Ensifer sp. PDNC004: one gene and its partner. Each later gene encodes a partner of the first gene's protein in a complex. Links are inferred from orthologs where the notes say so. Each region holds a gene or a part of one and is shown in the gene's direction. Other genes may lie near its edges. The genes, in order: JVX98_RS08930 and uvrB.

Region 1 (9,460 bases):
GCGAAATCCCGGAAAACGCCTGCGTCGCCATGCTGTCAGGCTGGGGCGCCCATTTGGGCACGGACAAGTTCCGCAATGCCGATGGCGCCGGCAAGCTGCATTTCCCCGGCTTTCACGTCGAGGCGGCCAAATATCTCCTCGAAGAGAGCAAGGCGGCCGGCATTGCCGTCGATACGCTCTCGCTCGACCACGGCCCCTCGCCCGATTTCGCCACGCACTATGCCTGGCTGCCGGAGGGACGCTGGGGGCTGGAGGCGGCAGCCAATCTCGACAAGCTGCCGGTGAAGGGCGCGACGCTCATCCTCGGCGCACCGAAACACCGCGGCGGCACCGGCGGCCCGGCCCGCGTCTTTGCACTGGTCTAGGTCACGGACTTAGGTTTTGGATGAAGCGAGCCTGACGGGAGCAAGGTGGTTCGCTTCCACGGCGAACCACATGCTCGCGATCGTCGACCAGCTCGACACCGGCTGCGTCACCATGGATCATGGTGCGCCAACACGACGCCGGTCTCGGAAAGGTCAACGGCGACGCCTGACGCGCCGAAGCACCCTACCCGCCAGCGACTTCACTGATCTGCACGATGGGCGCGATATCCGTATAGTTGGCGACATCCGCGGAGATCTCGGCGCGGTGCGGACCTAGCGCCTCCTGGAATGTCTCGAGGCACGGCGCGTAGACGTGGCACGCCGCGACGAACTGCGGCGCGCTTCCAGGCTCGCGCCCCGCAAGGCCCTTGTCGATCTCGTAGCGCAGACAGGCATCGCCGAGCCGCTCCTGAAGCAAGGGCATGTGGGTGGTGCGGTAGTAGTCGTGGTCGAACTTCGTGCCGCCATCGGCCGGATAGTAGACGCTCATCTTGATCATGGTCGGGCTCCTGTCTGAACGCCGCTCCGAGCGTCCGAAGCTACTTCTAGGTCACCGACCTATGGAGCACAACCAGCTTTTGGCTGGAACACGTTTGACGAGAGCAAGGTTGTTTTCGCTATGCTTTTCGAAGTGGGTGACGACGGCACGCACGTGCCTGAGTTTGCTGACGCAGGCGTTCGGCGAAGTTGGCGGCGGAAGACGGTGCTGAAGGCGGGCAGCGTTTCTGGGCGGCAACAATGCCGCGGGGCTGATCGAGCGCGGCAAAGGAAGGCGCCGGTTTGCGGCGGCCTGCCTTCGGGCGTATCTTGAGCGGCGGTACGGACAATGGCGGGGTCGTCATGGTGCCACGCGCTTATCGCCTGACATTTGCACTCCTCGGCGCGGGCCCGATTCTTGGCGGGCTGTCAAACCGTGACTGTCCAGGCGGACGACACGACCGGCCCGACCACAAAACTCGAAATCACCGGCATCCTGGACGACCACGGCAACCCCGACCCTGTCTTCAACGACAGCCGTTGCTGCGACCGGCGGCGAAGCGTTCCCGATCTGGCGCCGCTCACCATCGCGACTTCGGCCGAGGATCCCGAGAGCGGCGTGCGCGACATTGCCGTCTGGATCTGGGCGATCAAGCGGTGCCGCTACGACGACAGCACGGGCGATTTTCAGATCACGCAATCGACCGTCGCCGCTGCAGGCACGGCTTCGGGTACGTTTCCATCAGGCAGTTCCGTGCCGCTCAGCCGCGCCTCGACGGCAACTGTCCGCATGGCCGACACACCCTATGGGGCCTGCAACCCCAAGACCGTCACGAACGCCAGCGGCCAGACACGCGTGGTCGCCGCGCGGCCGACGGGCTTTTGCGGCCGCAGGGTCTTCATCGTCACGCAGAACGGCAACGCCTATCAGGGCTCGAGCAAGGGCGTGCTGTTTACGACGGGACCGTTCGGCGCGAACAATCAGCCCTGCAGCGAAATCCCCAACTGAACGCATCGGCGACGGCTCCTCAAACGCAACGCTGGCAATCGCTGCAACGTCGGCTATCGTCGTCGCATCAAGCGACCGGCCAGCCGGCGTGCCGCCACCAACGACAACAGCGAAGGAGCCCCATGAGCACCGTAACCCCGCCCCCAAATCCGGAAGCCCATCCACGCGTCAAGGCCGTGTTCGACGACATCCGCGCCACCCGCAAGTCCGATTTCATCAACAATATGTGGCTGTGGCTCGCCTTCGACCCGGAGCTTCTGGAACAGACCTGGCGCGACGTGAAGGCGGTGATGGCAACGCCGTCTGCGCTCGACCCGCTGGTCAAGGAGATGCTCTACATCGCCGTTTCCGTCACCAATGGCTGCGGCTACTGCGCCCATTCCCATACGGCGGCGGCAAAAGCCAAGGGCATGAGCGATGCCGAGCACGCGGACCTGCTCCGGGTGATCTCGCTTGCCGCTCGCACCAACCAGCTGGCGACCGCGTTGCAGGTGCCCGTCGATCCCGCTTTCGACAAAACGGCTGGGTGAAGCATGTCGCGCAAAAGTGTGAAGCGGTTTTGTGGCGACGACATGCGACAAACGAAACAGGCCCAAGAATAAGCGGTCTCGAAATCGCCTGTCTTTCCACAGGCTTGGTACGGCCAGCGCAGAAAACGGAATAAAAGAAGAACATCCTTTCTGGCCTTTCCCCACCGAATCACTACATTGAGCCGCATGATGAGTGGTTTCGACGACATTCCCTTCTTCGACGAGGAGCCGGCGCCGCGCAAGCAGCAGCCCGCCCCCGCAGGTGTTCCGGCAACTGGCGGCATTGCTGCGCGCGCCATGGCGGCGCGCGATCGCGCCCAGCCGCGCCCGGATTATCTCCAAGGCCTCAACCCGGAACAGGCCGAAGCCGTCGAGACGCTGGATGGTCCAGTCCTTGTGCTTGCGGGCGCCGGCACCGGCAAGACCCGGGTGCTGACGACGCGCATCGCCCATATCCTGACGACCGGCCGCGCCTTCCCCTCGCAGATGCTCGCGGTGACCTTCACCAACAAGGCGGCGCGCGAGATGAAGGAGCGCATCGGCGTGCTCGTCGGCCATGCGGTCGAAGGCATGCCCTGGCTCGGCACCTTCCACTCGATCGGCGTCAAGCTCCTGCGCCGCCATGCCGAACTCGTCGGCCTGCGCTCCGATTTCACCATTCTCGACACCGACGACGTGGTGCGGTTGATCAAGCAGCTGATCCAGGCCGAAGGCATCGACGACAAGCGCTGGCCCGCCAAGCAGTTCGCCGGCCTGATCGACGGCTGGAAGAACAAGGGGCTCGATCCCGCCCAGATCCCCGAGGGCGACGCCCGCGCCTTTGCCAACGGCAAGGGCCGCGAGCTTTACGCCGCCTATCAGAACCGGCTGTTGACGCTGAACGCCTGCGACTTCGGCGATCTTCTGCTGCACCCGATCCGCATCTTCCGCATGCACGCGGACGTGCTGAAGGACTATCACGACAAGTTCCGCTACATCCTCGTCGACGAGTACCAGGACACCAACACGGCCCAGTACATGTGGCTGCGGCTGCTCGCCCAGCGGCCGAAGGGCGTCCCGCAGAACGTCTGCTGTGTCGGCGACGACGACCAGTCGATCTATGGCTGGCGCGGCGCGGAGGTGGACAACATCCTGCGCTTCGAGAAGGATTTCCCGGGCGCCAAGGTGATCAAGCTCGAGCGCAACTATCGCTCGACCGAACATATTCTGGGCGCCGCCGGTCACCTGATCGCCCACAACGAGGGCCGGCTCGGCAAGACGCTCTTCACCGACCGCACCGATCCGGATGACGAGAAGGTGCAGGTGCACGCGGCCTGGGATTCCGAAGAGGAAGCCCGCGCCGTCGGCGAGGAAATCGAGCAGCTGCAGCGCAAGGGCCACAAGCTCAACGACATGGCGATCCTGGTGCGCGCCTCCTTCCAGATGCGCGAGTTCGAAGACCGCTTCGTCACGCTTGGCCTCAACTACCGCGTCATCGGCGGCCCGCGCTTCTACGAACGCCTCGAAATCCGCGATGCCATGGCCTATTTCCGCCTGGTCTGCCAACCGGCCGACGATCTCGCCTTCGAGCGCATCGTCAACACGCCGAAGCGCGGCCTTGGCGACACCACCGTGCGCACCCTGCACGACTATGCCCGCGCCCGCGACATTCCGATGCTGGCGGCCGCTTCAGAGATCATCGAGACCGACGAGCTGAAGCCGAAGGCGCGCAAAGCCCTGTTCGACGTCGTCACCGACTTCCGCCGCTGGCAGAGCCTGCTTGAAACAACCGTGCATACCGAGCTTGCCGAGCAGATCCTCGACGAGAGCGGCTATACGGCGATGTGGCAGAACGACAAGACGGCCGAAGCCCCCGGCAGGCTCGAAAACCTGAAGGAACTGATCCGCTCGATGGAAGCGTTCGAGAGCCTGCGCGGCTTCCTCGAACACGTGGCGCTGGTCATGGATGCCGAGCAGAACGAGAACCTCGACGCCGTCTCGATCATGACGCTGCACTCGGCCAAGGGCCTGGAGTTCGACACCGTCTTCCTGCCGGGCTGGGAGGAAGGCCTGTTTCCGCACCAGCGCGCGCTTGACGAAGGCGGCCGCTCGGGCCTCGAGGAAGAACGCCGCCTTGCCTATGTCGGCATCACCCGCGCCAAGCATCGCTGCCACATCTGGTTCGTCTCCAACCGCCGCATCCACGGCCTCTGGCAGTCGACCATGCCGTCACGCTTCCTCGAGGAGCTGCCGCTTGCCCATGTGGACGTTGCCGAAAACGAACAGTCCTATGGCGGCTACGGTCGCGGCGGCTACGGCCAGTCGCGCTTCGACAAGGCCGACCCCTTCCAGAACAACTATTCGACCCCCGGCTGGAAGCGCGCGCAGCAAAACCGTTCCGACGCCACCCGCGACAACTGGGGCACCCGCTCCGGGCACGCGGTCGAGCGCATCGGCTACGGCGAAAGCGGCCCGCGCGGCCGCACCATCGACGGCGAGCTGGTGGCGAAATCGACAGCTACCGAACCCTCGCGCTTCTCGGTCGGCGACCGCGTCTTCCACATGAAGTTCGGCAACGGCAACATCGCCGCCATCGAAGGCAACAAGCTCACCATCGACTTCGACCGCGCCGGCCAGAAGCGTGTGCTGGACGGGTTTGTCGAGAAGGCGTGAGACCTGGGTAGGCGCGGCCCGCCGCCCTCAAACCACCTTGCGATACACCAGAAACCCCGACTTCTCCGCCACCTTGTCGTAGAGCGTCATCGCCGTCTCGTTGGTCTCGTGGGTCATCCAGTAGACGCGCGGCGCGCCGATGGCCCGTGCCGCCTCGTAGACGCCCTCGATCAGCGCCCGGCCGACACCCTTGCCGCGCGCCTGCGCGTTGGTGAAGAGGTCCTGCAGGTAGCAGTTCGGCTGGATCATCGTCGTCGAGCGGTGGAAGAGATAGTGGGTCAGCCCGATCAGCCGCCCTTCGCTTTCGGCCACAAGCGCGTGAACGGGCTCATAGGCATCGAAGAAGCGCGACCAGGTCATCGCAGTGATCGCCGGGTCGAGCGCCGTTTCGCCGGAGCGGCCGTAAAAAGCGTTGTAGCCGTCCCAGAGCGGCAGCCACTGCTCGTAGTCGGTGCGGGCGATCGGGCGGATGTGAAGGTTTTCGGTCATTGCAAGATCCTGAAACGGGATGAAATCGAAGGAATAGCTGAAGCGGTGTTACCGTTTGGTCATCGCCGCGGTGATTGCCTGAACGTCGGTCATGATCGCATCGCCCATGAAGGCGATGTTTTCCATCGCGCGCTCGCCGGCCTCGTGATGCCCCGCCCCGCAGGCGTCGCGCACGACGACCGGCACGAGGCCGAGATCGGTCGCATGGCGCACGGTTGGGTCGATGCCGATTTCCGTGGCGATGCCGCAGATGGCAAAGGAAGTCAGCCCGAGGTCGCGCAGGATCATGGCGAGCGGCGTGCCCTCGAAGGCGGAAAACGTGATCTTGTCGAGGATCGCCTCGTCCGCGCGCGGCGCAAGTTCGGGCACCAGCTCGAATCCGGGCGTGCCGCGCAGGAACCAGGGATGCACCGCTTCCGGATTGTCCGTGCGCTGCCAGGCCATTGCTTGGCGCAGCTGGAAGGCGCCCATCAGAGGCTTCGGCATCGATAGATGCCTAAGAAAGATCACCGGAAATCCGCCGGCCCGCGCAGCGTCCAGCACCTTCAGCACCTTGGACAGTACCGCCGGGCCGTTCTTGACCTGATTGGTAATCCCCACCTGCATGTCATAGACGATGAGCGCCATCCGATCAGGCCGACAGAAATCCTCAAGCGTCTTTCCGATTTCCAGTTTCGCGGCCATGACATCTCCTCCGGGCACCTCCTCCGGCGCCCCTCTCCCGGCAACATCGCGCGCCGGGAATGTGGCGCGGCAGAAGGAGGCTTGCAAGACGATTTCGGCCGCCTCACGCAACTATTCGGATGCCTGGCCAAAGTCGCGGCAACCGGAGCCGAGCTTGACCGGAACAGGGATCAATCGCGCTCATCGCGCAGCCGCGCCTTCTCCATCAACGCAATTACCTCCTCGTCCGCCGTCTGCTCGAAATTGCGGTAGTAGAGCCCGACAGCACGGAAGGCAAAGGGTGTGGCGAGACAGACGACACGATCGACCTCGCTGCGCAATTCCGTGAGCTCACTTTTCGGCGCCACCGGAACGGCAAGCATGATGCGTCCCGCCCCCATGCGCCGCAGCGCCTTGATCGCTGCGCGCACGGTGCCGCCGGTGGCGATACCGTCGTCGACGAGGATCACGTCGCGGTCCCGGGGCGACGTCGGCGCACGGTCGCCGAAATAGAGGGTGCGGCGGCGCAGGATCTCGGCGCGCTGACGCTCGATCTCGGCCTCCAGATAGCCTTTCGGCGGGCGGACCAGCCGGATCGCTCGGCGGTTGAGCACCAGTTCCGGCTCCTCGCCGTCGACCAGCGCGCCCAGACCGAATTCTTCATGCCCCGGCGCGCCGATCTTCCGAACGATCAGGATTTCCAACGGCGCGGCGATATGGATCGCGATTTCATAGGCGACCGGCACGCCACCGCGCGGCAGCGCCATCACGAGCGGATCGTCAAGGCGCTCGCCTTCGACCGCGTGCGCCAACTGGCGCCCGGCATCCGCCCTATCCTCGAAGAGCCACGTTGCCGTGAACATGTCGCCTCTCCCGCCTTGTTTTCCTGCTCCATCATCGGCTTGAAAGGGGACGGAAATACCCGGCCCGGGGTTCAAATCGCACCGTCTGAAGAGCATCATCCGGGCCTACCCGCGCCACCGCTTGCGCGCGCCTCATCGCCTGTCGGCGCGCCCTCTCCCGGTTGATCCGGCGCCGCTGTGAACAACCGCGCCAATCCCGGCCAATCGCTAAAATTGCAACGGATTTCGCCGGGTTTCGTTAAGGCGCCATCGCTACCAATTGGCGTCACATATCTGGCTGAGACGCAAGCCGCCTTTGTTGATTTTAGCACGACAGGCCGTTTCGAAATGAGCTTTCTCCCTGCCATATCGATCATCGCTCTTTTGGCGATGCTCCCTGTGCTGATTTCCCTGCGGGCCTCGATGGTCGAGGGAGGCACGGATTTCGCAGCCGCCTGCGCCATCGCAGCCGCGGCGACGCTGTTTCTGATGCTGTCCGAGATCCCAGCGCTGCGGCCGTTGTCGCTGATCGGCATCGTCTTTCTCGTGGGCGCCTGCCTTTTCGTGCTCTCGGGCTTTCACCGGGCGCTCGGTGTCCTCCGGCCGATATCGACGCCGCTGGTCGCTGCCGCCTCGATTTCGGCCGTGGTGCTGCTGATTGCCGCCTTCGGCCCGCAGAGCGCGACATTGCACGCGCTGTCGGCCGTCGGCATTGCCGCCGCCTTCGTGCTGATCATCGCCGTCTGTTCGCAGCATCGGCGCACCGCGCCGGGGCCGATCGAGCGCCTGTGCGTCATCGGTTGCGCCGCCGTCGGCTGTTCCGCCCTGATCGCGGTCACGATCTTCTCGCCGATTGCCCACGGGACCGACGAAACCCCGCTGGCGTCGGCCAGCTGGGACTTCGCCTGCGTCGCGCTCAGGTACTTCTACCTGCCTGTGCTGTTCCTCGGCGTGATCCTGATGATCCAGAACCGGGTGATCACCGACCTCAAGAGCGCCATTGCCCGCGACGAGTTGACGGGCGCCTTGTCGCGCCGCGCCCTGCTCGACCTTGGACAACGCACCCTGGCCGTCGGTTTCGCGCGCCAGAGGCCCGTCACCTTCCTGCTGCTCGATCTCGACTATTTCAAGCAGATCAACGACCGCTACGGCCACGCAGTTGGCGACACGGCGCTCGGCCATTTCGCCGGCACCGTCGCTGCCTGTCTCGGCGGACGCGGCACGCTTGGGCGCATTGGCGGCGAAGAGTTTGGCATCGTCCTGCCCAACCACTCGGAGGACGCCGCATTTGCGGTGGCCGAGGAGATCGGCCGCACCGTGCGCGATACACCGATCGGCCGCTTCGACCGCCCGATCCGGCTGACGGTGAGCATTGGCCTTGCCGAAGCCGAGCCCGGCGATACGATCAGCGACATCATGATCCGCGCCGACATGGCGCTCTACGACGCCAAGGCCGACGGCCGCGACCGCTGCACCATCGCCGGCCGCTTCCAGCCCGAGGCCAGCGCACGGGCGCTTGCCGCCGCCGCCGCGCAGATGCGGGCCGCCGAAACCCGAAACCTCGAGCCGCAGCTTCTTCGCGGCACCGCCTGAGCCGGCGGCGCCTGAGCCGGCGGCGCCTTGTAAAGCGAACTGGCGAACCTATGTGAACCTCGCTGCCCGCGCACGTGTGTCCTTGGAGCTGCTCCGGTGAAAAACACGCGCGAATTCATATCGATACGGCGCCCTTGCGTGAGACGTCAGGCGCTGCAGGAGGACACCCATGTCGCGTTCGCTTCGTGCGCTCTTTTTTGCCGGCCTTGCCATCGCCGCCACCGCCCTGCCTGCCCGCGCCGAAACGGTGGGCGAAGTCGGGGTCGACTGGCTCGGCAACGACATCATGATCGATGCGGTCACCGACCCGAAGATCAAGGGCGTGACCTGCCATGTCACCTATTTCGACCGCAGCGTCATCGACCGGCTGAAGAACGGCAACTGGTTTGAGGATCCGTCGAACAATTCGATCGCCTGCCGGCAGACCGGCCCGATCGAAATCGGCGATATCGATCTTTCCAAGGAGGGCGAAGAAGTGTTTCGCGCCGGCTTGTCGCTCGTCTGGAAGAACCTGCTCGTCACACGGATCTACGATCGCAAGAACGACACGCTGATCTATCTGGCGCATTCGCGCGAATTGACGGATGGCTCGGCGAAGATGTCGATCACCACCATTCCGCTCTACGGCCAGACGGTCAATTGGCAGAACGGCAAGCCGCAATAGGAGCGGCCCCTGCCGCCGGGATCGGCGCGCAAGGCGATCGGTCAAGGTTGAAAGCGCCTGCCCCTTCGCAGGCGCTTCCGAAACCTCTTCGGTGCGGAACAGGGAGAAGTCTGGGAGCAACCCGTTCCGCTTTCGTGCATGCCTGAAGTGCCATGCGTTCAAGCGAACGCACAAGG
Region 2 (9,816 bases), 480 kb from region 1 along the record:
CCGGCGAAAGCGCCAACGAAGCGCCGCCCCGCCTGCGCGCCGCCACACCGCTGAGACCCCAGCTCGAAGCCAATGCCGCCGGCCTCGGCCATATCAGCCTCAATCCCGGCTCGTCCTCGGCGGTTGTGCGCACCGCGCCGTTGTTCCTGAGCGACGGCCAGCAGTTCTATCCGAGCCTGGCCATGGAGGCCCTGCGGGTGGCACAGGGGGCTTCGACCTATGTGCTGGCCGCCGCACCCGACGTCGCCAACACGCTGACGGCGGTCAAGATCGGCGACTTCGTCGTGCCGCTGATGTCGACCGGCGAGGTCTGGCTCTATGTGACGCCGGACACGACGGAGCGCTATATCTCCGCCCGCCGCATTCTTGCCGATGGCGAACCATCGCCGGATATCCGCGCCGGCATCGAAGGCAGCATCGTCTTCATCGGCACTTCGGCGGCCGGCCTGCAGGATGTGCGCACCACCGCTCTCGGCCAGAACGTGCCTGGTGTTTCAATCCACGCGCAGATCGTCGAGCAGATCCTGTCGGGCCGCTATCTTTCGCGCCCGGATTGGGCGAACGGCCTCGAAATTCTCTCGATCGCGCTCGCCGGAACGCTGCTGGTGCTGCTCACCACCTTCGTCAGCCCGGTGGTCGCGCTCGTCTGCGGCCTGGCGGTGACGGTGCTGGCGCTCGTCGCCTCCTGGATCGCCTTCTATTATGGCGGACGGCTTTTCGATCCGCTGGCGCCTATCCTCGCCGCCTCGATCACCCATTTCGCGGCCACCGCCTATCGCTTCCTCGTGACCGACCGCGAACGGCGCGAGGTGCGGCAGGCCTTCGGCCGCTATCTCTCGCCGTCGCTGCTCTACCGCATCGAGCATACGCGCAATGCCCTCAGCCTCGGCGGCGACGATCGCGAACTGACCGTGATGTTCGTCGACGTGCGCAGCTTCACCGAGATGAGCGAGCGCATGACGCCGACCGAGGTTGTCGCCTTTCTCAATACGCTGCTCGATGCGCTGAGCCGGCATGTGCTGGCCAACGAGGGCACGCTCGACAAGTTCATCGGCGATTCGATCATGGCCTTCTGGAATGCCCCGGTCGACGTCGCCAACCATCCGCAAAAGGCGGTGCGAGCGGCGCTTGGCATGCGCGAGACGCTGGCGAGGCTCAATGCCGACAATGCGTTCGGCTTCGGCGCCGACCAGGAGGTGCGCATCGGCATCGGGATCCATACCGGGCTCGCCTGCGTCGGCAACATGGGCGCCGAGACGCGGTTCAACTATTCCGCCGTCGGCGACACCGTGAACATCGCCGCACGCATCGAAGCGGCTTGCAAGGACGTCAACATCGACATTCTGGTGTCCGAGGCGACCGCCCAGGCTCTGCCGGACCATGCCATGCTCGACGCCGGCTCCCTCGCGCTCAAGGGCAAGACGACGCGAACACGGGTCTATGCCGTCGCCGGCGACGAAAACCTCGCGGCCTCGCCCGCCTTCGCGGATCTGCGTAGCCTGCACGATCGGCTGGTCGCCGCACTCGGCGCCCGCACGCAGACAAGCCGCAGCATCGTCAACGCCGCCAAGCTGAAGGCGGCGGCACTGACGCCGGCGCTCGCCGGCTTCTATGCCCGGATCGGCCGCCGCGCCGACCACTTCGCCCAAGCGACCGACGAGAACACCAAGCGTCCAGCCGAATGAGCTTTGCCCGCGACCGCTCGAATGCCAGCTCACCGGACACATGCGGAAACGACGGTAGCTTTCTGATTCAGGGACATTTTCAAGAATAGCGCCTCGCCAGAGAAGACGGCGAGGCGTGCCCGTTCGGCTTTGAAATCAGCTGACCAGCAAAACCCTGGCCGCCCGATCAATCGTGGCTTTCGCCCTCGTGCTGCTGCTGCGATCCCTGGTCCTGGCTCGGTTGGTCACCGCCACCGCCCGTTTGCGGTCCCGGATCGCCGGGGGCGTCGTTGCCTGGACCGGGGTCGCCGGGCTGCTCGGTTTGCGGACCGGGGTCGCCCGGGTTGTTCGGCTGCGGCCCCGGATCGCCCGGATTATGCGGCTGCGGTCCGGGATCGCCCGGGTTCTCCGGCTGCGGGCCCGGATCCCGGGGCTTTTCTTCCGGCGGCGGTTTCTGTTCGCGCGGCTTTTCTTCAACGCGCGCCGGCTGCTCCGGGACGGTGCGGGTGGTGCCCTCGAACTGGGCCGCGCGCAGGCCGCAGCCGCCCCCTACCCAACCGAGCGCGCCGGTCAGGCGTTGCCCGCCAGAGAGAAACGGCAGCGCCTGCGCATTGCCGAGCGCCTTGAGCGTCGTGCGGCTGACCCGCGTCGGTGCGGTGGCGCGACGGCCGGGCTTGGCGACGACGCAGTCGCAGCGCTGCGTCAGCTGCCGGCAGCCGCCGGCACCGCAGAAATCGGCAGCACCGCTGAGCAGCACCACGGCAGTTGTGCCATCCGGGGCGACGAAGAAATCGAAGGCGGTGCCGCGCACGCCGATGGTGCCGGCCGGCGTGACGATCTCATAGGCGGAGTGGCCGGATTTGCCGCTGATCCAGCGGAACGTGCCCTTGGCGGCCATGATGGTGAGCTTCTTCACCGACTTCTTGTCGTCATAAACGAACTTGTCGATGACAACGGAAGAACCCCAGCCGACGGCCAGCTTGGTGCCATCCTCGAAGACAAACTGCCCGAGTCCGGATTTCGACGTCGAGATCCGTTCGTCCCGGTAGACAGGGTCCCTCACCGCAATCGCGCCGCGCGCACCGCTGACGGCCGTCCGGATCTCCACCGCCTTGCCCACCGGTTCGGCGGCAAACAGCGATGCCGGACCAAGGACCGCGGCACAAAGCACGAATACGGCACCACGCAAGCAGAACATGGCACGCTCCAAAGAACTATTGTTATCACGTGGCAGGCTTTGGTGTCTTCTCGCCCAATCGGGGTAACGCAGCGTCAGGTGCGCAACCGTAAGGGCTAGGCGGCAAGATTCATCTCAGCGGCTGTCGCCAATGGTCGCGTTGCGGCCCGAGAACGTCGTTGCGTCCCGCCGGAGGCGGCCGACGATCAGGCATCTGGGACAGGCAACCTGCGTCAGACGCTTGGCGCTTACAAAAATGACGCGATGCCGATGCTGACAAGAAGACCGGCCGCCATCAAACACAGGCCGACCCCTGCATGGCGAACCTTGAACGGTGCAAGGCCGGCCAGCGCCAGCATGACGATCGATGCCACGCCTGTTCCGATATGGGCAGCTTTGCTTTCGTAGCGCCAGAGGCCCGCCACCGGCCCCTCGCTGCCCCAGGGAAAGCAATCCCCTCCTGAGCCGGGTTCGCTGCAGGCATAGCTCCGCATTGCGTCGAGAACATCGACGGTGAAAAGGACCACGACTGCTGCGATGACAAGCTGGATCGCCAGCTCAAGGATCGTTGGTCGACGTTATCGTTGAGCTCCGGCGACGGATTCCGCGGGACCTGGCTGCGACACTCCGATACGAGCGCTTAGCTTGGCAATCTCCAGCAAGGTCACGAAGTCCGAGAGCATCGGCATGATCTTGGCCTCTGTCATCTCCAGATAGATGTTCGGCAGTTCGAAGAAGTCGTGCTTGGACGGCAGCATGAGGATGCAGCTGTCGCCGTCGAGCGCCAGACGAACGACATCATCGTCGAAAGAACTGGAGAGGAACGCGATGGTCCTGGCCACATCGTCGATCACGCCGGCCGCCGCGGCCAGATTGTCGGTCACGAATTCGTGGCTTTCATCGAGCGCCGCACGGCCACTCAGAATGGCGCCCTGCGCCTGCCACAGATCCCTGACGTCATTGGCAGACAGCGCGATGAGGTCCTTGCTGTCGGCAGCACTGAACCCCTTGTCTATTGCGTCCAGCAGCCCGCCGAAGCGCTTCTTGCGCGCCACCAGCCAGCCCGGAAACGGAGTGTCGAGCTTGACCTTGAGCACGAGCCCGCGAAACTGATTGACGACGGAGCTGCGCCGGCTGCTCTTCTGGAGCCCCAGATGCGCCTCACACAGCGAGAAGCAAACGCCTTCGACAGTGCCGTCGATGAGGTCTTCATAGTCAGCAACGTCGAACGCCACGAGATCCAGTCGCGTGAGCGCAGCCGCAACGTCCGGCCACCCACGTTGCCTGAAGCGGAAACCATCGACGAAACCGAAGATCGCCGGCAGCAGGACATCCTGCGTGCGTTCAAGTCGGTGCCAGACCGTCTCGCCGATTTTGGACCAAGCCCAGACCATGCCCGCCAGTGGCAGCAGCATCAATGGCCCCGCGTCGGACCCGGAGAAAAAACTTCCCGCATAGGCACAGAGCAGCACCCCGGCCGCCGATCCACAGCCGATCCACAGCCGCCGCCACCACAATTCGACGATGACCTTCTTGCGCTCCGCATTGTGTTCGGCGATCACGGCCCTGACCTTCGCAAGCGCCTGCTCGTCTGGCAGGATCCTCGACAGATCGCCGTCCGCGCCCCTCCCTTGCGTCATTGCCTAACCTCCGCCACACCCGAATCGGCCATGACAACCGTGGCGTCCGGGCCGAAATTTCGCAACCGATACGCGGGAGAAATGTTGCCGTTTTGTACTCTTGCGCCCCTTTTCTTTCGACCGGACTCTCGCCATATTCCCCGCCATGACCAAAGCTCCGAAGAATGCACCGCCGAAGCCCTCCTCTCCGTCCGGTTTCGAAGAAGCGCCTCAGGCGCCGTTTTCCGGCGCGCCGCTTTCCGGCAATGTTTCCGATTGGGTGAAGCAGCTCGAGGCGGATGCGGAAGCCTCCGCCTTCGAAACCCAGCGCCAGATCGCCTCCAAGGCCGGCAAGCACCGCAAGACGGTGGAGATCGCCGCCTCCAAGGCGGCGCGCAAGGCTGCCGGCGCGGATGACGAGGCGCAGCCGAAGAAGGCGGGCAAGAAGGGCAAGGTCGAGATCGTCGGCAGCAAGTCGGCGCGCGGCACCTCCATGGGCGGCTCGACCGACCCGAAGACCCGCGCCGCCGCCGGCCTCAATCCGGTCGCCGGCCTCGACGTGTCGCTGGAAGATGCCGCCAAGCTGACCTCGACCTCGGGCGTTACCGCGACGGTCGAAGCGCTGTCGGCGCTGATCGAAAGCGGCAACCCGCTGTTCAAGGACGGCAAGCTCTGGACACCGCACCGGCCGGCCCGGCCGCCGAAATCCGAAGGCGGCGTCGAGATCCGCATGGCGTCGGAATACCAGCCGGCCGGCGACCAGCCGACGGCGATCGCCGATCTGGTCGAGGGCCTGAATTCCGGCGAGCGCAGCCAGGTGCTGCTCGGCGTCACCGGCTCGGGCAAGACCTTCACCATGGCCAAGGTGATCGAGGCGACGCAGCGCCCCGCCGTCATCCTCGCGCCGAACAAGACGCTGGCCGCCCAGCTCTATTCCGAGTTCAAGAACTTCTTCCCCGACAACGCGGTCGAGTACTTCGTCTCCTACTACGACTATTACCAGCCGGAAGCCTATGTGCCGCGCTCGGATACCTTCATCGAGAAGGAATCCTCGATCAACGAGCAGATCGACCGCATGCGCCACTCGGCCACCCGCTCGCTGCTGGAGCGCGACGACTGCATCATCGTCGCCTCGGTCTCCTGCATCTACGGTATCGGCTCGGTCGAGACCTATACCGCCATGACCTTCCAGATGAGCGTCGGCGACCGGCTCGACCAGCGGCAGCTGCTGGCCGACCTGGTGGCGCAGCAGTACAAGCGCCGCGACATGGATTTCCAGCGCGGCTCGTTCCGGGTGCGCGGCGATACCATCGAGATCTTCCCGGCCCACCTGGAGGATGCCGCCTGGCGCATCTCCATGTTCGGCGACGAGATCGACGCCATCACCGAGTTCGACCCGCTGACCGGCCAGAAGACCGGCGACCTGAAGTCGGTCAAGATCTACGCCAACTCGCACTATGTCACCCCGCGCCCGACGCTGAACGGCGCCATCAAGGCGATCAAGGAAGAGCTGGTGCATCGCCTCGCCGAACTGGAAAAGGGCGGCCGTCTGCTGGAGGCGCAGCGGCTGGAGCAGCGCACCCGCTACGACATCGAGATGCTGGAGGCGACCGGCTCCTGCGCCGGCATCGAGAACTATTCGCGCTACCTCACCGGCCGCAATCCCGGCGAGCCGCCGCCGACGCTGTTCGAATATATCCCCGACAACGCCCTTCTGTTCATCGACGAGAGCCACGTCTCCGTCAGCCAGATCGGCGGCATGTATCGCGGCGACTTCCGCCGCAAGGCGACGCTGGCCGAATACGGCTTCCGCCTGCCCTCCTGCATGGACAACCGCCCGCTGCGCTTCGAGGAATGGGACGCGATGCGCCCGGATACGATCGCGGTTTCGGCAACGCCCGGCAGCTGGGAACTGGAACAGTCCGGCGGTGTCTTTGCTGAACAGGTCATCCGCCCGACCGGCCTGATCGACCCGCCGGTCGAAGTGCGCTCGGCGAAAACCCAGGTTGACGACGTACTCGGCGAAATTCGCGAGACGGCGGCCGCCGGCTACCGCACGCTCGTCACCGTGCTCACCAAGCGCATGGCCGAGGACCTCACCGAATACCTGCACGAACAGGGCATTCGCGTCCGCTACATGCACTCAGACATCGACACGCTCGAGCGCATCGAGATCATCCGCGATCTTCGCTTGGGTGCTTTCGACGTGCTCGTCGGCATCAACCTGCTTCGCGAAGGCCTCGACATTCCCGAATGCGGCTTCGTCGCCATTCTCGACGCCGACAAGGAAGGTTTTCTCCGCTCCGAAACGTCGCTGGTCCAGACCATCGGCCGCGCGGCGCGTAACGTCGACGGCAAGGTCATCCTCTATGCCGACCAGATCACCGGCTCGATGCAGCGCGCCATGGACGAAACCAGCCGCCGCCGCGAGAAGCAGATGGCCTATAACGAGGCCAACGGCATCACGCCGGAATCGGTCAAGGCGAAGATCTCCGACATTCTCGACAGCGTCTACGAAAAGGACCACGTCCGCGCCGACATCTCCGGCGTCGCCGGCAAGGGCTTTGCAGACGGCGGCCACCTCGTCGGCAACAACCTGCAGGCACACCTCAACGCGCTGGAAAAACAGATGCGCGACGCCGCCGCCGACCTCGACTTCGAAAAGGCCGCCCGCCTGCGCGACGAAATCAAACGCCTCAAGGCCGCCGAACTCGCAGCGATGGACGACCCGATGGCACGGGAAGAGGCGAAGTCGCTGGAGAGCCGCAAGGGTGGCGCCTCTCCGTCATCCCCATCTTCTCCGTCATCCTCGGGCTCGACCCGAGGATCCAAAGCCACGGATGACAAATCACTCTTCCAGAAACCCCACCTCGACGAGATGGGCCGCGACGTCGCCACCCCCGCCGGCGCGGACAAATCCCTGTTCCGCCGCAACACCCTCGACGAAATGACCGTCGGCCGCACCGAAAAACCGGTCATCGGTCATGTGCCGGACAAGCCGATCATTACGCGGGCAAAGCCGGGTGTGGGGTCGTATGAGGACCCGGCGGACCAGAAGCGGCAGAAGGGTCGGACGAAGGGGAAAACGGGAAGGCCGGGGCGGTAGCCAAACGATAGTCAGCCTCGTCACTCCTACGAGATCAAACGATCCGGCAATGGCGAGCCCAGCGCCCCCCTTGTGGGGGAGATGTCCGGCAGGACAGAGGCGGGTAAGCCCCTTCCTCCGCCAAGATACCCCGCCTGCCTGTGGCGGGGCGTCTTCCTCATAAGGGACAGATTATCCGATGGCGACTTCGAGAAACCCGACCTCAACGAGATAGCCTACAACGTTGTGGCCCGGACCGATCGCTATTCTGCAGGAACACACCGGACGAAATGACAGTTGGCCGCATCGAAAAGCTGGTGATCCACCAAGTGCCGAGAACCCCATCTTCACGCGGGAGAAGCCGGCACCGGTTCAGGATCAGGTGGACCGGAAGTTGCAGGCGGGTCGGAGCGAAGGTAAGAGAGGGCGGTGAATCAAAACTGCGCTTGTAAGGTCACGGCGCAGCCGTAGCTGACACCAGATTATCCCACGCCCCCGCGAAGGATCACGACGCTAGCCTGCGCTGTCCCCACGACTGATGATCGATCTAGAGACTCCGGCAAAAAGTGTCGGTCTAGCGAGGAGACGTGCCGCAGCATGCAGAAAAGTCAGTGTTGCAGGCCTTCGAGATACTCGGCGTCAATACCAATTGGTACATGAACGTAAAACGTCCCATCTTTTTTCTCTTCAACGACGATGCCGAGCAATAACAACCATCTCTCAAAATGTCTGTGTGTAAAAAATATCTGCTCGAAGTCATTCCACTCGTCTAGACCGAGATAAAACTGATCTAAATCATTAGCAAACAACCTTGCCCAATCGCTCAGTTGATACTCCCGAAGCAATCCTTCAAGTGCAGCAGGAGTTGTCGCTTTTTTGGCGACAGCAGCATGCGCCCCAAGCACCCGAACAATCTGGAGTAGCAACAATTTTACATTAGAGAATGCGAAATCTAAAAATCCATCGAGGTCGGCGTCAGTCCTGTAAGCACGACGCCTCGTTATGCAATCAGCGATGATTTGCGGCAGATGCTCCTGCAAAGATTCGATATGAGAATCTGCATCCCTAAGATCCAACGCGGACGCTCGGCTACGAAAGTAGACATCAAACAGGCCACCAGCGTGTCCATAGAAGAAGGACTCAATAGGTGTTTCAATGGGACGCAGCATCCAACTGGAAAACCGCGTGCGCACAAGGAAATCCAAAGACGCGCCGGCGAGCAGATCGCGGATGACTTCCGCTGACATTCTTCGATATTCATCGTCTGACGAAGCAAGACCCTCGGCTACGAATCCGCGAATTACAAATCGTGTTTGAGGTCTATTGTCTCTCAAAACTGTAATTGGCATTGCCACTCCGGTAGCCAGGGGAGATGCAATGGTCTGGATTGGTCCTGATGTTTGGAAACCGCGTTCAACGGTTTTTATCGCTTCCTGATAGTCATGTGCGAAGGTAAAGCCATCAATTGTAAGGCATGCCTGTCCAAGTCCATATTCGTCGATCAGCGCAATCAGGGCAGTCGCGACTTCCTGTGCGAAGGCGTTGTCGCCAAAATCGAAGAGGGAGATCTGATAGCTGTGATGGCCTGATGGTTCGGGGTACTCATTGATGCCCTCTAGAGCAGAAGCTTGGTCAGATGGCTGCACCCGAAAATATTCGTCGAATGCTTCCAGCACGCCCCCTGATATAAGACCGTCAATTTGACTACGGACACTCCCACCCAACGCCGCCGAGTCAAAGCCTTTGATACCAATCGGCTCTTTCGCCAAAAAGAAGTCAAAACACGAACTAGCGGCAATAGAGTTAAAATCCGCTGCCTCAAAGGATAATTCACCTTCTATTTTCCCAACTAGAAGTGCATTTGGCGACAATGGCAAGACAAGAAGCGAAATATCATTGCCTAAAATCAGGGGCATCCACTTCCCGGAACTGTCGCTAGCTATACAGATGCAATCCGGGAGGATTGCGGCACCACATTCGTGAGCGACGATTTTCCAGCTAAGCTCTTGAAGCACAGATACCCTATGTCTTGGAGCAAGGGATTCTGACAGCATTTTTCTGTGAGTGTCACGAGCCATTGTCTTCGCCCCATCAGCAAACTGATCAACCACAACTGAGAGGGTGCTACGTGCCTCGTCAACAAGCTGATCTATCTGCTCTCGGATTGCGATGTATGCGATCCGCATTAGCGCAGACGAGTTAACGCCCGTGACCTTGTCGAACTCGTTTGCCGTGATTCGTTCGAGTATCGCTTGTGAAATAGCTTCGGGC

What was found.
Region 2: the proteins of JVX98_RS08930 (region 1) and uvrB are in contact, whole or in part, in a crystal structure (PDB 7EGT), measured with the Thermus thermophilus proteins. The link is inferred for Ensifer sp. PDNC004 from one-to-one orthologs. Residues at the interface, in WP_096412145.1 of Thermus thermophilus: His654, Arg656, Phe657, Gln666, Asp668, Glu669, Lys680, Arg681, Leu682, Ser683, Lys685, Tyr686, Ala687; in WP_096411307.1 of Thermus thermophilus: Glu23, Leu25, Arg26, Asp27, Gly28, Glu29, Arg30, Phe31, Arg55, Glu326, Asp327, Phe328, Glu379, Ser382, Gln383, His398, Gly400, Arg401.

Annotation. Positions count from the first base shown.
Region 1 is NZ_CP070353.1:215,979-225,438, reverse strand. What follows is about bases 2,189-5,300. They hold JVX98_RS08930 (ATP-dependent helicase), read left to right. Parts: upstream 2,189-2,567; coding sequence 2,568-5,033; downstream 5,034-5,300. Other genes in these bases: JVX98_RS08925 (GNAT family N-acetyltransferase), read right to left, coding at 5,061-5,300; JVX98_RS08935 (carboxymuconolactone decarboxylase family protein), read left to right, coding at 2,189-2,381. Outside these bases: JVX98_RS08950 (cyclase family protein), read left to right, coding at 1-365; JVX98_RS08945 (EthD family reductase), read right to left, coding at 550-864; JVX98_RS08940 (hypothetical protein), read left to right, coding at 1,279-1,851; more of JVX98_RS08935, read left to right, coding at 1,974-2,188; more of JVX98_RS08925, read right to left, coding at 5,301-5,522; JVX98_RS08920 (cysteine hydrolase family protein), read right to left, coding at 5,571-6,206; JVX98_RS08915 (phosphoribosyltransferase), read right to left, coding at 6,377-7,048; JVX98_RS08910 (diguanylate cyclase), read left to right, coding at 7,376-8,620; JVX98_RS08905 (CreA family protein), read left to right, coding at 8,790-9,284. UniProt on the Escherichia coli protein: A helicase with DNA-dependent ATPase activity. Unwinds DNA duplexes with 3'-5' polarity. Translocates on single-stranded DNA with 3'-5' polarity. Initiates unwinding more efficiently from a nicked substrate than double-stranded DNA.
Region 2 is NZ_CP070353.1:698,479-708,294, reverse strand. Bases 4,299-7,766 are described here. They hold uvrB (excinuclease ABC subunit UvrB), read left to right. Parts: upstream 4,299-4,626; coding sequence 4,627-7,566; downstream 7,567-7,766. Other genes in these bases: JVX98_RS11410 (hypothetical protein), read right to left, coding at 4,299-4,481. In the rest of the region: JVX98_RS11425 (CHASE2 domain-containing protein), read left to right, coding at 1-1,685; JVX98_RS11420 (FecR domain-containing protein), read right to left, coding at 1,852-2,862; JVX98_RS11415 (hypothetical protein), read right to left, coding at 3,090-3,266; more of JVX98_RS11410, read right to left, coding at 3,420-4,298; JVX98_RS11400 (hypothetical protein), read right to left, coding at 8,154-9,816. UniProt on the Escherichia coli protein: The UvrABC repair system catalyzes the recognition and processing of DNA lesions. A damage recognition complex composed of 2 UvrA and 2 UvrB subunits scans DNA for abnormalities.